2 linked regions of the Blastopirellula sediminis genome follow. Each later gene encodes a partner of the first gene's protein in a complex. Links are inferred from orthologs where the notes say so. Each region holds a gene or a part of one and is shown in the gene's direction. Other genes may lie near its edges.

Evidence for each region. The genes of interacting proteins can lie anywhere in the genome.
Region 2: the proteins of nuoH (region 1) and LOC68_RS27840 are in contact, whole or in part, in a crystal structure (PDB 6Y11), measured with the Thermus thermophilus proteins. The link is inferred for Blastopirellula sediminis from one-to-one orthologs. Residues at the interface, in WP_096411122.1 of Thermus thermophilus: Arg36, Val44, Arg45, Met46, Gly47, Pro48, Asn49, Arg50, Val51, Leu57, Gln58, Ala61, Asp62, Ile64, Lys65, Ile67, Phe68, Lys69, Glu70, Ile72, Val74, Glu223, Ala224, Glu225, His233, Thr234, Glu235, Tyr236, Ser237, Trp241; in WP_096411117.1 of Thermus thermophilus: Arg16, Glu17, Gly18, Leu24, Leu27, Val28, Trp30, Gly31, Arg32, Asn34, Ser35, Trp37, Thr54, Asp55, Ala56, Asp59, Ala61, Arg62, Phe63, Gly64, Glu66, Val67, Phe68, Arg69, Ala70, Ser71, Arg73, Gln74, Ala75, Asp76.

Annotation. Positions count from the first base shown.
Region 1 is NZ_JAJKFT010000010.1:57,744-65,847, reverse strand. What follows is about bases 5,290-8,104. They hold nuoH (NADH-quinone oxidoreductase subunit NuoH), read left to right. Parts: upstream 5,290-5,952; coding sequence 5,953-7,257; downstream 7,258-8,104. Other genes in these bases: nuoK (NADH-quinone oxidoreductase subunit NuoK), read left to right, coding at 7,988-8,104; LOC68_RS11670 (NADH-quinone oxidoreductase subunit J family protein), read left to right, coding at 7,254-7,988; LOC68_RS11680 (NADH-quinone oxidoreductase subunit D), read left to right, coding at 5,290-5,815. Also shown: ferrochelatase, read right to left, coding at 1-925; carbon storage regulator CsrA, read right to left, coding at 1,273-1,482; NuoI/complex I 23 kDa subunit family protein, read left to right, coding at 2,061-2,588; DUF2203 domain-containing protein, read left to right, coding at 2,705-3,148; NADH-quinone oxidoreductase subunit A, read left to right, coding at 3,336-3,965; NADH-quinone oxidoreductase subunit C, read left to right, coding at 4,013-4,543; more of NADH-quinone oxidoreductase subunit D, read left to right, coding at 4,610-5,289. UniProt on the Escherichia coli protein: NDH-1 shuttles electrons from NADH, via FMN and iron-sulfur (Fe-S) centers, to quinones in the respiratory chain. The immediate electron acceptor for the enzyme in this species is believed to be ubiquinone.
Region 2 is NZ_JAJKFT010000010.1:3,998,031-4,003,979, forward strand. What follows is about bases 2,785-5,583. They hold LOC68_RS27840 (NuoB/complex I 20 kDa subunit family protein), read left to right. Parts: upstream 2,785-3,783; coding sequence 3,784-4,383; downstream 4,384-5,583. Other genes in these bases: LOC68_RS27835 (helix-turn-helix transcriptional regulator), read left to right, coding at 2,985-3,671; sufC (Fe-S cluster assembly ATPase SufC), read left to right, coding at 4,463-5,284; sufB (Fe-S cluster assembly protein SufB), read left to right, coding at 5,347-5,583. In the rest of the region: DUF4190 domain-containing protein, read right to left, coding at 1-527; alanine/glycine:cation symporter family protein, read right to left, coding at 579-2,774; more of sufB, read left to right, coding at 5,584-5,949. UniProt on the Escherichia coli protein: NDH-1 shuttles electrons from NADH, via FMN and iron-sulfur (Fe-S) centers, to quinones in the respiratory chain. The immediate electron acceptor for the enzyme in this species is ubiquinone.

The DNA of each region.
Region 1 (8,104 bases):
GGCTCGAATCGAGTCGCTCTTCAATCAACTCGCGAATCATCTGAATGAAGCGCGGGCGAACGCCGGCCGTTCCGCTGCGAATAAAGTTGAGTCCGACTTCTTCGGCCGCGTCTTTCGCTTCGGTATCGAGATCGAACAAGACTTCCATGTGATCCGAGATAAAACCGATCGGCGAGACGATCACGTCGGTTTCGCCGGCGGCGGCAAGTTCGCGAATGACGTCGCAAACGTCCGGTTCGAGCCAAGGTTGCGTCGGCGGGCCGCTACGGCTTTGGTAAACCAAGCGCCACTTGGCGTGACCGGTCGCTTCGCTCACCAAACGGCAGCTTTCTTCCAACTGTTTGACGTAGTTGCAGTTGTCCGCCATGCCGAGCGGAATGCTGTGAGCGGTGAAGACCAGTTCCGCCGCATCGCGCCGTTCGGCCGGAATTTGATCGAGCGACTCCTCGACGCAGGCGGTCATCGTTTCGATGAAGCCGGGGTGATTGAAGTAGGTCCGGATCTTGTCGCAGCGGGGAGCCCCTGCGCCGATTTCGTCCTGGGCTTTGGCGATGTCCTCGCGATATTGCCGGCAGCCGGAGTAGGAGCTGAAGACCGACGTGACGAAGACGAGCGCCTGTTTAACGCCATCGTTTTTCATCTGGGTCAGGGTATCGACCAGGTAAGGGGACCAGTTGCGATTGCCCCAATAGATCGGGAGGTCGATGCCGTGCTCTTTCAGTTCGACTTCGAGAGCGGCGATCAGGTCGCGGTTTTGTTGGTTGATCGGGCTGACGCCGCCGAAATGCTGGTAATGTTCAGCGACTTCAAGCAGACGCTCGCGGGGGATGTTGCGACCGCGGAGGACGTTCTCCAAGAATGGAATGACGTCATCCGGACCTTCCGGGCCGCCAAACGACTGAACGAGGAGTGCGTCGTATTTCATGGTCGATCGAGGGGCTACAGGGAGGGCTGTTTTCGCTGTTTTAGAGTTGTAGCCGACAAGCGCAAAAAAATAGCCCCTCTCGTGGAGAAGGGCTATTTTTTGAGTGACCCCAACGGGGTTCGAACCCGTGTTGCCGGCGTGAAAGGCCGGAGTCCTAGGCCACTAGACGATGGGGCCCCTAGGCGAAAAGGTCTAAAATAGCGTCTCGTCCCAACTGTGTGAAGGCGGGAGACGGCTTTATCTGGGTAGATGCGGAAAAAAGAAGATGGTTCGGGCAAGAAACGGGAAAAAATACGGCACAGAGTGCAGTATCGCAGCGGAAATTTACAACGCGTAAAACCTCACAACTAGCCTTCGGAACTGGGCGAATCGGCGCCCGCTTTTTCCTGGGCCTCGTTGCGAAGAATCGCATCATAAACTTCGCGGCGATGCACCGGGACTTCCTTGGGAGCTTCTACGCCCAGGCGTACCTTGTCGCCGCGAATTTCCACGACCACGATCGTAATGTCATTGTTAATGACAATACTTTCGTTCTTTTTCCTTGAGAGAACCAACATTTCCTACTTCTCCACTGTCGCCAGTTGTAGCACCGGGGAGTGAACGATTTTTGGCGACTGGGTTTTGTCGGGCGCTTGATGGGCAAACCCGACTGCGTTAAATTACCTGGATCGTTGGTGAACCGAATCGGTTCGGCCGCAGTTGATGGAATTCAAATCTGAAGAATTCCGATCAGCCGGGGCCGAAAGCCAACAGGCGCCAAGGCGATCTTCTCAGGCGTCGCACGGCCTGTGCGCATACACGCTTCCCCTTCACTCTACGTGCTAAAAGTGCGTCGTCAAGCGACGGCGCTCGCCCATTCGGAGGAAAACCTGGAATCTTTTTCAGGGGAAAAGCACATTTAGTACAAATCGCCGCGCTTCGCCAGTTCTCCAGGATTATCCAGGCGGCAAACTGCTAAGTTATTGCTACAGTTGATCTTGCGAGTTTGCGCTGGCCCGCCAAAGGCCTTTTGCGTACGAATCAATTGAGCCCGATTAATCGTCGCATTTTGTCCGGTCCACGCGTGACAGTTGACCCTAATGGCGATATCTTGAGGGCGCGCTCGCTGTAATACGGGTAAGGAGATGCATCCGTCATGTTGACCTGGTTCCGCAACGTCTACGCCGCGGTAGTGACGGTCGCCCAAGGTCTGTCCATTACAATTCGTTATTGGTTCAGCACTTACGATAAAAACCGCAAGGCGTTTACCGAGCACTACGAGTATCCCGAACTCCCGGTCCATGTCTCGCCCCGCTATCGCGGCTTTCACCGTTTTGACCTGACGACCTGCATTGCCTGCGACCAATGTGCGAAAGCTTGCCCGGTCGACTGCATCTACATTGGCAAAGAGCGGGTCGAAGGGGCGAAGGGGTTTGCCGTTACCGGCTTTACGATCGACTACACGAAGTGCATGTTTTGCGCACTTTGCGTCGAGCCCTGCCCGGTCGACTGTATTTTCATGGGGGGGACGCTCGACCTGAGCAGCTATAGCCGTGACGGGGCGATCGTCGATTTCTCGCGTCTGCCGGTCGAGATCGCCTGGGGGAGAAGCACCTTGAATCCGACGGCCGTCGCCGAGTCGAAGGTAATCGTCCAGCCGGTCCACGGTGGTCCCAATCAATAGAATCGTTACCTTCGGCTCTCCGCTCAAGAAAGCGCGGTAGGTCGCTTTTCAAGTCCGTTAACGAGGCTTAGACTTGGGTAAGTCAGTCTTGTCTTGAACAGCGATCGGGTTTTTCGATGACTTCATCCTCCGCTCCGTCGGTTCGCGTATTCACGGTTGCCCAGGCGAACGCGATGTTGCCGCTTGTGTCGGCGATCGTGGCGGATATCGTTGAACTCTCGCGCGACGTGATCTCGCGCCGCGAACGGATCGTCGACCTGGAGCGTCGGGCCAACTATGACAATGCGCCGCGCGTTTATGCGGAAGAATTGCGGTTGGTGAAGGACGAATTGCAAAGCGATTCGGAACGGCTGCAGAGCTACGTTGAAGAACTTCGCGATCTGGGCGTCGAACCGAAGAGCGGCCCGGAAGGTCTGGTCGACTTCCCGGCGGTCATCAATGGCAAGTCGGTCTATCTTTGCTGGAAGTTAGGCGAGCCGACCGTGTCGCATTGGCACGATATGGACGCCGGCTTCGCGGGGCGCCAGCCGATCACGACCGATTGCGTCGTCGAGAACTAGGCGAAGGCCGCCATTCTGCCGCGGGAAATTCGCGACCCGTCAGCGCCGGCTAGTTGCATTGAATCCCGGTAGTTCTACAATCCGGGTTGAATTGCTTCTCCCGCTGGTAGCGATCTTTGCGGCGATCTTGTCGCGGTGATCGACGCCCCGGGCGAAGCAAGTTTAATTCGCCCTCGCTGGACTCCTAATGACACTTTCTACGACGATCGTCGGCTACCTGCTGTTGTTTGGCGGCGTCGGTATGGGGTTCGTCCTCTTCAATATCGTGTTGGGGATGTTTTTGCGCCCCAACAATCCGAGCGAGGAAAAGCAGGAAATCTACGAGTGCGGCGAACCGACCATCGGCTCGAGCTTCGTTCAGTTCGACCTTCGTTTTTATGTGGTCGCGCTGCTGTTCATCATCTTCGACGTCGAAGTCGCGTTCTTCTTTCCTTGGGCGGTTGTCTTTGGGAAGTCGGCGCAGCTGTCCGATCCGAGCGCTCCGGTGGTCAACGAGAGCGTGGAGAATGGAGTGACCCTCGCGCCGGCGGTCATCGGTTTGCATCGCGAGTTCGGTTTGCCCGAATCGCTGAATGACGAAGTCGCCGCCGGGACCGTTTCGACCAATACGGTGCGCGATGGCGCCCGCTCGCTTTTGTGGACCTGTTTGGCCGACATCGGCGTTTTCTTCGCCGTCCTGTTAATGGGGTTCGCCTACGTGTGGAAGCGGGGTGATCTCGATTGGGTGCGGGCTATCACCGAAGCGACGCGAGCCGGGCCTGAATCTGCGGTTCGCTCCACTACGGCCCGGCGGCAACAAGCGGCCCAGTCGCGATAGCTGCCCAGATACGAACATAAAGACGACAGGAAGACGAGCGAACGGAAATGAGCGGAAAACAAACGATCGAGCGGCTGCAAAAGCGATTCGGCGATCAGCTGACGCATGTCGAGCCGGCGGCGATTGATCCGTGGGTGGAAGTGAGTCCCAGCAGTTTGGTCGAGGTCTGCCGCTATCTGCGCGACGCGGAAGAGTTGCGGCTGAACTACTGCAACTCCATCTCGGTCGTCGACTACTGCGATCCGAATGCGAAACCGGGGGGCAAGTCGGCCTGGGAGCCGCATCTGGAGGTGGTCTATCACTTGTCCAGCATTCAGTACAAGACGACGTTCGTCGTGAAGGTGATGCTGCCGCGCTGGAAAGATGACGTGCAGGGAATGCTACCGGAAGTTCCCAGCGTTTCCGGCGTCTGGAGCACCGCCGACTGGCACGAGCGGGAAGCGTACGATCTGTCAGGCGTCTGGTTTACCGGGCATCCGAACCTTGAGCGGATCTTGTGTCCGGAAGATTGGGTCGGGCATCCCTTGCGAAAAGATTACGAAATGCCGCTGGAGTATCACGGCATTCGCGGGCGCTAAGGCCGGCATGGTACTGCGGTACCGACACAGAACACAATTGGTTGGCATCAGCGGAGCGAAGCGGCTATGGCGACGGCGCCTACATCGGGCATTGTAGAGATCGATGTCCGCACGGACGAAATGCTGGTCAACATGGGCCCGCAACATCCCAGCACGCACGGCGTGTTGCGGTTGGTGCTGCGCACCGACGGCGAAGTCGTTTCGGAAGCGACGCCACACATCGGCTATCTGCATCGCTGCGCCGAAAAGATCGGCGAGAACCTGACGCCGCGGCAATGGATTCCGTACACCGACCGGATGGATTATCTGGCCGGCATGAACATGAATCTCGGCTGGGCGCTGACCGTCGAAAAGCTGCTCAACTACGACCTGCCAGAAAAGGCGCGTCACCTGCGCGTGATCATCGCCGAGTTGAACCGGATCGCGAGCCACCTGGTCGGCATGGGAACGTACGGGCTCGATCTCGGCACGTTCAGCCCGTTCCTGTATGCGTTCCGCGAACGCGAGAAGATTCTCGATCTGCTGGAAGACGCGTGCGGCGCTCGCCTGACTTACAGCTACATCACGGTCGGCGGCGCGACGGCCGACTTGCCGCCGGGTTGGGTTCAGAAACTATCGGGGTTTCTTGATCAGTTTGAGCCGGTCATTCTCGACTATCACGCGCTGCTGACGACCAACGCGATCTTCATCAAGCGAACCGCGGGGATCGGCTTGCTGACGCCGGAGATGGCGATCGACTATGGCTGTTCGGGGCCTGTTTTGCGCGGATCGGGGGTCGATTATGACCTGCGTCGCGATGGCGATCCGCGCTACACGTCGCTCTACGCCGACTACGCCTTTGAGGTGATCGTCGAAAAGAACGGCAGCTATCCCCGCGATCATGATTACCCGCCGGTTCCGTCCGAAGCGATTCTCGGCGACTGTTGGCATCGGTTCTACGTCCGGATGCTGGAAGTGATCCAGGCGATCGCGCTGATCCGTCAGGGAATCGAAAAGTACAGCCAGGCGACCGGAGACTGGGGCACGCCGATCAAGTTGTCGACCAAGCTCCCGAAAGGGGAGGCCTACCTCGAAACGGAGTGCCCGCGTGGGCAGATGGGTTTTTACATCGTGAGCGACGGTACGGGACCGATTCCGTTGCGAGCGCGGGCACGTAGCAGCTGCTTTAGCAATCTGTCGGTCGCCCCGCAACTTTGCCGCGGTTGTTTGATCGCTGACGTGCCGGCGATTGTCGGTTCGCTCGATATCGTGATGGGTGAGATCGATCGCTAGACGCAAAGCGGCGTTTTGGCGACGATTTACCCCTTGTGCCGGTTTCGAGCGAAAGCGGCGAGCGTTATGATATCCGCAGCGTACGGCTCCCAGATTTCCCCAATTTTAACGCGGCAAAACGGAAGGATCGCCCACGAATGGCCGACTATTTTTCAACCTGGTTTCCAGAGGGTTGGGATTGGCTCGGCTGGTTGATAGCGGCGCTCATTCAAGCGGTCTTGCTGCTGCATGTGATCGCGGTCGGGGCGGTCTTCTTTATCTGGCTCGAACGGAAGGTCGCCGGTCGTATTCAAGACCGACTCGGACCGACCCGCACCGGCGGCAAGTTCGGCTGGCTGCAAACGCTGGCAGACGGGATCAAGCTGCTCAGCAAAGAAGACTTGATGCCCAAGGACGCCGATCCTTTACTCTTCAAGCTCGCCCCTTACATCTCGCTGACTTCCAGCTTCGCCGCGTTTATGGCTTTGCCGTTCGCCAGCGACTGGGTGGGGGTGCGACTGAATATCGGTCTCTTCTTTATCGTGGCGGTTTTGGGCCTGGAAGTGTTCGGCGTGATTCTGGCCGGGTATGGTTCGGGGTCAAAATGGTCGCTCTTCGGCGGGATGCGGCAAGCCGCCCAAGTCGTCAGCTACGAAGTGCCGCTGGGGATCTGCGTTGTGGTGCCGGTGATGATCGCCGGCACGATGGACCTGGTGACGATCGGCGATCAGCAGTCAGGGCTGTTCAGCAACTGGCTCTTCTTCCACGATCCGTTCTGCATGATCTTGTTCTGGGTTTACTTCACGTGCGGCATCGCCAGCGTGAATCGGGCCCCGTTCGACCTGGCCGAAGCGGAAAGCGAATTGGTGGCCGGCTTTTTGACCGAGTACTCCGGCATCCGCTGGAGCTTGTTCTTCATGGCCGAGTATGGCTCGATGTTCCTAGTCAGCGGGCTGGCCGCCATCTTGTTCTTTGGGGGCTGGAACGGCCCGATCCCGATTTTCTTCTGGGTGCCGGAAGACAACTTCACGCTCGAAACGCTCGCCAACCTGGTTGGTCTGGCGAACTTCATTTTGAAAGCGGTCATCGGCGTGCTGGTGATGATGTGGGTCCGCTGGACGTTGCCGCGGCTCCGGATCGACCAGGTCATTACGATGTGCCTGAAGTATTGCGTGCCGATCGCGGCGTTCTGCTTTCTGGGTTCGCTGATGTGGACCGCACTGCACATTCCCTTCTTGAACGACCTGGCGCCGATGCAAGCTCGCGCCGACATTCGCGAAGGATGGGTGCAGGATATCGACGACGAAATGCAGCGTCTGGAAAAACGCTTCGCGCTTCAGGCGTACGAGCTGAACTCGGCCGTCGAAGGGGGCCCGCAGCAAGAGGCGCAGACTTCGCTCGAGAACGATTCAGCCGATCGGGTCGCCCTCTCTTCGACTCATGAGACGGAGGAGTCGCGATGATGAATCTTCCGCTATTACTGGCCGCCGAGATTAACTGGCACACTGTCTTTTTTTACCTCGTGGCGTTCGCCGCGTGCGGCTTCGCGCTGGCGATGGTCGTCTCGAACAACGTCGTCCGGATGGCGTTCTTCCTGGTGATCAGCCTGGCGGCGACCAGCGGGTTGATCTTTTTGACCGGGGCCCATTTTGTCGGCGCGATGCAGTTGATGATTTACGTCGGCGGGACGGTGGTTCTGTTGATCTTCGGCGTGATGCTGACCGCGCAGCAGGCGTTCATCAGTATGAAGACGAAAGCGGGCGACTGGATCCTGGCGCTGATCGTCGGCGGGTCGCTGTTGGCCTTACTGACGCAGATCGCCTTCAGCGTACCGTCGTGGCGGACGAGCGACTATCAAGCTCGCTTGCGAGCCGAAGTGACCGCGGCGGAAGAAGAGATCATCGCCGCGATGGCTGCCGACAATCGAACCGAAATGACGCCGGCCGAAGAAGCGAAGCTTCGCCCGCTGTTGGCGAAGGTGAAGTATGGCCAGCCGGAACTGACCTCGCAGGTCGGCCTGGGGCTCGTCGGCGTTCGCGCTGACAAGCCAGAGCTCGATTCGCCGGGCTATGTCGGCTACTTGCTGCCGTTTGAAATCGTGTCGGTCCACTTGCTGGTCGTGCTGGTCGGCGCCGCCTACTTGGCTCGCTCCAAGCGGAGCGTTCCGTCCGCTGCCGGCGAAGGAGGGAACTAATGGACTTTTTGACCGAGCCGGTCGGGCTCTCCCATTTCCTCGCCGTCGGCGCTTTCCTGTTTGCGACCGGGGTCGTTTGCATGGCGACCAAGCGGAACACGCTCGGCGTGCTGATG
Region 2 (5,949 bases), 3.9 Mb from region 1 along the record:
TGAGCGGTCGGAACCATCCGCAGGTCGTCCGCGGTGTCGAACTTCATGTCGGGCCCGGCGCTGCGGACGGCGTAGTCGATGCCGGAGTCTTCCGGTTCGTAGCGGACCGATTGTTGCCACGCGTCGGTGATCGGCAGGACCAGCTTGTTGCCGTCGACCCCTTCGGGGAGCTCCCCTTTTTCGCGACGATCGGTTTCAATCACGACGATCGCGTCGTCGAGTCGAGCCAGCGTTTGCTCGATCTGCGGCACTTCGTGGGCGTAGTGATGATACGTTTCGGTCGCCACCGCCGCCGTACCGACAATGGCCGCGATCAATGCGGTTCCCACCATGCCGACTACGAAGCCGGCGACCGCAAAGCCGCGGCGCGGATGAAACATCGCCAGGAGGCTGAGGATCAATCCGATCGGACTCAGCAGCCCGAGGGTGAAGACCAACCCAAACAGCGAAACGAAAAAGCCCCAGATCCCCAGCGCGTTGACCGGGGGACGCAACGGTTTGGCTGAATTGGAGTTACGACAGCACATGGACGATCCCTCTGGAAAAAATGGTTCTCATTCCTAGAGGGTGTTCGCTGGCTATTTGAATTTCTTGAACTCTCCGGCCTTATATTTTCGCCAATACTCAAAAAGATGTCGGCGAACTTTCGGCGAGAGGAGAATGACCCCCACAATGTTGGGAAACGCCATCGACAACAGCATCATGTCGGAGAAGTCGATCACCGCTCCCAGATTGGCGACGGCCCCGATAAAGACGAAGCCGACGTAAAGCACCTTGTAAACCATCGTGCTGCCGGCGCCAAACAAGCGTTCCCAGCAACGTTCGCCGTAGTAGCTCCACGAGATGATCGTCGAGTAGGCGAAGAGGAGAATCGAAATCGAGAGGATGTAGGAGAACCACCAGACTTCCTTCTCAAAGGCTTGGGAGGTCAGCGCGGCGCCTTTCAGTCCCTGGTCGACGACCCAGTCTTTGTTATCCCACGCGTTGGTAATCAGAATCACCATCGCGGTCATCGAGCAGACGACGATCGTATCGATGAACGGTCCGAGCAGTGCGACCAGACCTTCGCGAATCGGCTGATCGGTCTTGGCGGCGCTATGGGCGATCGCGGCGCTGCCGACGCCGGCCTCGTTGCTGAACGCGGCCCGTTGGATGCCGATGATCGCAACGCCGATGATCCCGCCCAGGGCCGCCTTCGGTGTGAACGCTTCGGTGAAGATGCTCTGGAACAAGTGCGGCACTTCCCCGATGTGCATCAGGATCACGTAGATGCACATCAAGACGTACGAGATGCACATGATCGGCACGATCTTGCTGGAGACCGCGGCGATGCGCTTGATGCCGCCGATGATCACTAGCGCGACCAGGATCGCAAAGACGACGCCGAAGCCCATCTTGAAGTTTTGGGCGAAGAGATTGAGTTCGGTTTGCAAGGCGGCCTTTTGTTCCTGCAGTTCCGCCAATTTCGTCCAATCTTCGGCCTTTTCGGCGGCGCTGATTTCAATCGCCAGGTCCGAAATTTTGTCCTGCTTGGCGCCTTGGATCAATTGCACCGCGGCGTCGGCCGACTGGTTCGACTGGAACATGTTGCCGCCGCCGAAACTGGCCATAATGCAGAGGACCGCGAAGACGACTGAGAAGACGATGCCGACCGGTTTCAGGCCGATTTCTTCGAAGCCTCGCAGCAAATACTGCATCGGACCGCCGAGGATCGTGCCGTCCGGCTTCACTTCGCGGTACATCTGGCCGAGCGTACATTCGGCGAACTTACTGGCCATCCCCAGGAAGCCGCAGAGCATCATCCAGAAGAAAGCGCCAGGGCCGCCGGTCGTCATCGCGATCGTCACGCCGGCGATGTTACCGAGACCGACCGTCGCGGAGAGCGCCGATGCGAGCGCCTGGAAGTGGGTCACTTCGCCCGGCTCATCAGGATCGTCGTAAGCGCCGCTGACGACTTCGATCGAATGGCGGAAGCCCCAGAAGTTGACGAAGCCGAAGTAGATGGTGAAGAACAACGCGCCCCCGGCCAGCCAAACGACCACCAGCGGAGCATTGCCGACTTTTTCGGTCAGAATATACGGGGGCTCCCCCGCTTCGCCGCCAAGTTTCAGCAGATGACGATCGGCCATCTCCTGAATCTGCTCCGGCGTTTTCCAGTCGGCCACGTCCTGACTCAGCAAGCCGCGGATGTCGCCTGCTTCTTTGTAGACGACCTTGCCGTCGGCGAGCGTTTGCTGCACGTACTTGGTCGTGGTATCGACTTTGATGGCGACCACTTCGACGCTCTTACCGCCAAGCTTGCCCAGGCTGAACGGCTGTTTCGAGTTGCCCGAGAGGAGCTTGCCGCGGGCTTTCCAGGTGTCGGCTTCGGCGAGCGTCAGCGAGTCCGGGAAGTTGACCGGTTTCTCGGCGACGTCCGGTTGGTAGATCGTAAACGGCAGTTCCGGCTCTTCGATCGGTCGCGTGTAGTGGACGACGTGATCGAACTGCACGTACTTCTGCGTGGTCCAGTAGACCGGCCGCATCAGCACGCTGGCCGCCATCTCGACCCCCGGTTCGAAGACCGAGTTGATCTGGCCGTTCACGCGCTCGGCGGTCGTCTGCTCTTCCGGAACGTCAGCGTAGGAGAGTTCCGGTGCCGAGTCGGGGATCTTCTCCGCGATCTTCTCTTCGGCGGCCGGCTTTTTTGGTTGGTCTTGAGCGAAGCTAGCGATCGTCGAGAAAGCGATTGCAGCGCAAGCGATTACGCACAGGGAGAGTGGCGCGCGAAACATGCCCGAAGAGTCCTTCGTGATTGGCGGCGAATTGGCCGTTAGTGATAGGGGGATTCAGCGCATGAGGGGTGTGGGCGTCGTGGTTCTACCATTTTAACTAATTGTCTGTCAACCGGTTACGTCGTTGGGTGGGGCTCCCCGCGAATTTTCAAACATATGGTTGTCAAAAATGCGATAATCAATAAGATAGCCTACAGAGGAATCAAGTTAATGACAGATCAAGAGTACACCCCGACGCACTCCGAGCAGGGAAAACACCCTGCCAGCGATCCGTATTGGACGCAGGAAGTCGTTCCGTCGGACATCGTCCTCTTGGATCTGCTTCGTCAGGCCCCCCATATGACGATCGCGGAGTTGGCCAGCGAGCTGGAAGTGACCGCGACCGCCGTGCGTCAACGCCTAAATCGTTTGATGGCACAGGGTTATATTGAGCGTTTTGCCGAAAAGTCCGGTCGCGGCCGGCCGATCCACCACTACCGTTTGACCGAAAAGGGAAAGCGTAAGGGGGGCGGCAATTTCGCCGATCTGGCAGTTGCTCTTTGGCAGGAAGTTCGGTCCATCAAGGATCCGGACGTTCGCCGCGGGCTGTTGCAGCGGATTTCGGAACGCCTGGTCGCCCAATATGCGGAAGAGCTGGAAGGGGTCGAGCTGGAAGAAAAGCTGCAAAAGATCGCCGCGATCTTCGGCGAGCGGCGCATCCCCATACAAGTAGAAACGCACGAGGGAGAACTCCCCGTGCTGAACGTCCTGGCCTGTCCCTACCCCGGTTTGGCCGAAATCGATCAGTCCGTCTGTGCGATGGAGAGGATCATGTTCGGTGAGCTCTTGGGCAACGACGTCCGGCTGGGTGAATGTCGTCTGAACGGCGACCCATGTTGCAAATTTGAGTTGTCGTAAGCGTGGCCCGGAACTGCAGTTAAGCCCTGACGATTATGGGCGGTACGGTGTAGGATGTTGGGCGTGTCCGCTAGCTGCGGATAAAGCCTGATCCTGCAGACGGAGCGTGGTGATGACAAAGCCTTGGATTGAAGGTCGCTTTGAAGAAAACGTCGTCTTTACGACGCTGGAGCAAGCGATCAACTGGGCGCAGCAATCGAGCATTTGGCCGATGACGTTCGGCCTGGCTTGTTGTGCGATTGAGATGATGGCGGCCGGCGCCAGTCGTTACGACATGGATCGGTTTGGCGCCGGGGCGTTTCGTGCGACCCCGCGACAAGCGGACCTGATGATCGTCGCCGGAACCGTGACTTACAAAATGGCGAGTCGCGTCCGTCGCCTTTACAACATGATGCCGGATCCGAAGTACGTCATCGCGATGGGCGCTTGCACCGTCGGCGGCGGACCTTACTTCAAGTACGGCTACCACGTCGTCAAAGGCGTGGACCTGGTCGTTCCGGTCGACGTGTACGTGCCGGGCTGTCCGCCGCGGCCCGAAGCGCTGCTCGAAGGGCTGATGCGGATCCAGGACAAGATCAAAGGAAAACGAATCAACAAGCGAAACGGCGTACGCGTCGAAGACGAGTTGCCGATTCCGCACCACAGCGGATGGGTCGACGCCCCGGGCGCCGAAACTCCCCTGACCGATCACCAGAAGATTACGAAAGCCTAACCGCAAAGGTTGGCGGAAAAGAAGTTTCGCTGCTTCGCCACCCCCGGTAGAAGCGTTATTGGGATTGATTGAGACGAGCATGACCGACGTTTTAAAGATTGAAAACCTGCATGTCGCCGTGGAAGGCAAGCCGATTCTCACCGGCGTCAACCTCACGATTCGTCGTGGAGAGACGCACGCTCTGATGGGACCGAACGGGTCCGGCAAGAGCACCCTCGGCTACGCGATCATGGGACACCCCAAGTACGAAGTGACCGAAGGCGCGATCTGGCTCAACGACGAGAACGTGCTCGAAATGGAAGCGGACGAACGGGCCCGCGCCGGGCTGTTCATGGCCTTCCAACGCCCGATGTCGATCCCCGGCGTCAAGCTGGCCGACTTCCTCCGTCATGCGACCACCAACGTTCGCAATCCCGAACGTAAAGAAGGCGAAGAGCTGATTCCGATGCGGGAATTCCGCCAGGAAATGAAGACCAAGATGCAGCAGTTGCACATGGATCTCGACTTCGCTCGCCGCTACGTCAACGACGGTTTTTCCGGCGGCGAAATGAAGCGGGCCGAGATTCTGCAGCTCGCGATGCTGCAGCCGAAGTTCGCCATCCTGGACGAAACCGACAGCGGTCTGGACGCCGACGCCGTCCGCCTGGCCAGCCAGAGCATCGCCGAAATCGGCGGCGCCGAAATGGGCCTGTTGATCATCACCCACCATGACAAGCTGCTGGAACACAATCCGCCGGACTTCGCCCACGTGATGCTGGGCGGACGCATCGTCGAAACCGGCGGCGTTGAGCTGGCGAAGGAACTCCACTCCCACGGTTACGATCGGATTCGCAATGCGTATCCGGACGCCGCCGCGATGGAACAAACGATGAATGAAGAAGAAACGCAAGTCGCCGGCTAACGAGGCCGTCTTCGTTTCCCCCTAGGCATTTGCGACTTCCAGAAAAGAAATAGAGCAAGCTAATGGCGACTGATATTACGTCTGACGCGATTGAATCTCCGGTCGGCGAGATCAACAAGTACGACTTCCGCACCGAAACCGCCGGCGTCTTCAAGGCCCGCAAAGGTATCGACGCCGAAGTGGTCAATCAGATCTCGGACATCAAGAACGAGCCTGATTGGATGCGAAAGTTCCGCTTGGATTCGCTGGAGATCTTCAATTCGAAGCCGATGCCCAAATGGGGCGGCGACATCAATATCAACTTCCAGGACATCTACTACTACCTGAAGCCGACCGATCACCAGGGTCGCACTTGGGATGACGTTCCGGAAGAAATCAAAGACACGTTCGAGCGTCTCGGCATTCCGGAAGCGGAACGGAAGTTCCTGGCCGGCGTCAAGGCGCAGTTCGAGAGCGAAGTGGTTTACGGTTCGCTGCAGGAAGACCTCGCCAAAAAGGGCGTGCTCTTCACCGACACCGACACCGCCGTTCGCGAACATCCTGAACTCCTTCGCGAATACTTCGGCAAGATCATCCCGCCGGACGACAACAAGTTCGCCGCTCTCAACTCGGCCGTCTGGTCGGGCGGTTCGTTCATCTACATTCCAAAAGGAGTGAAGATCGAC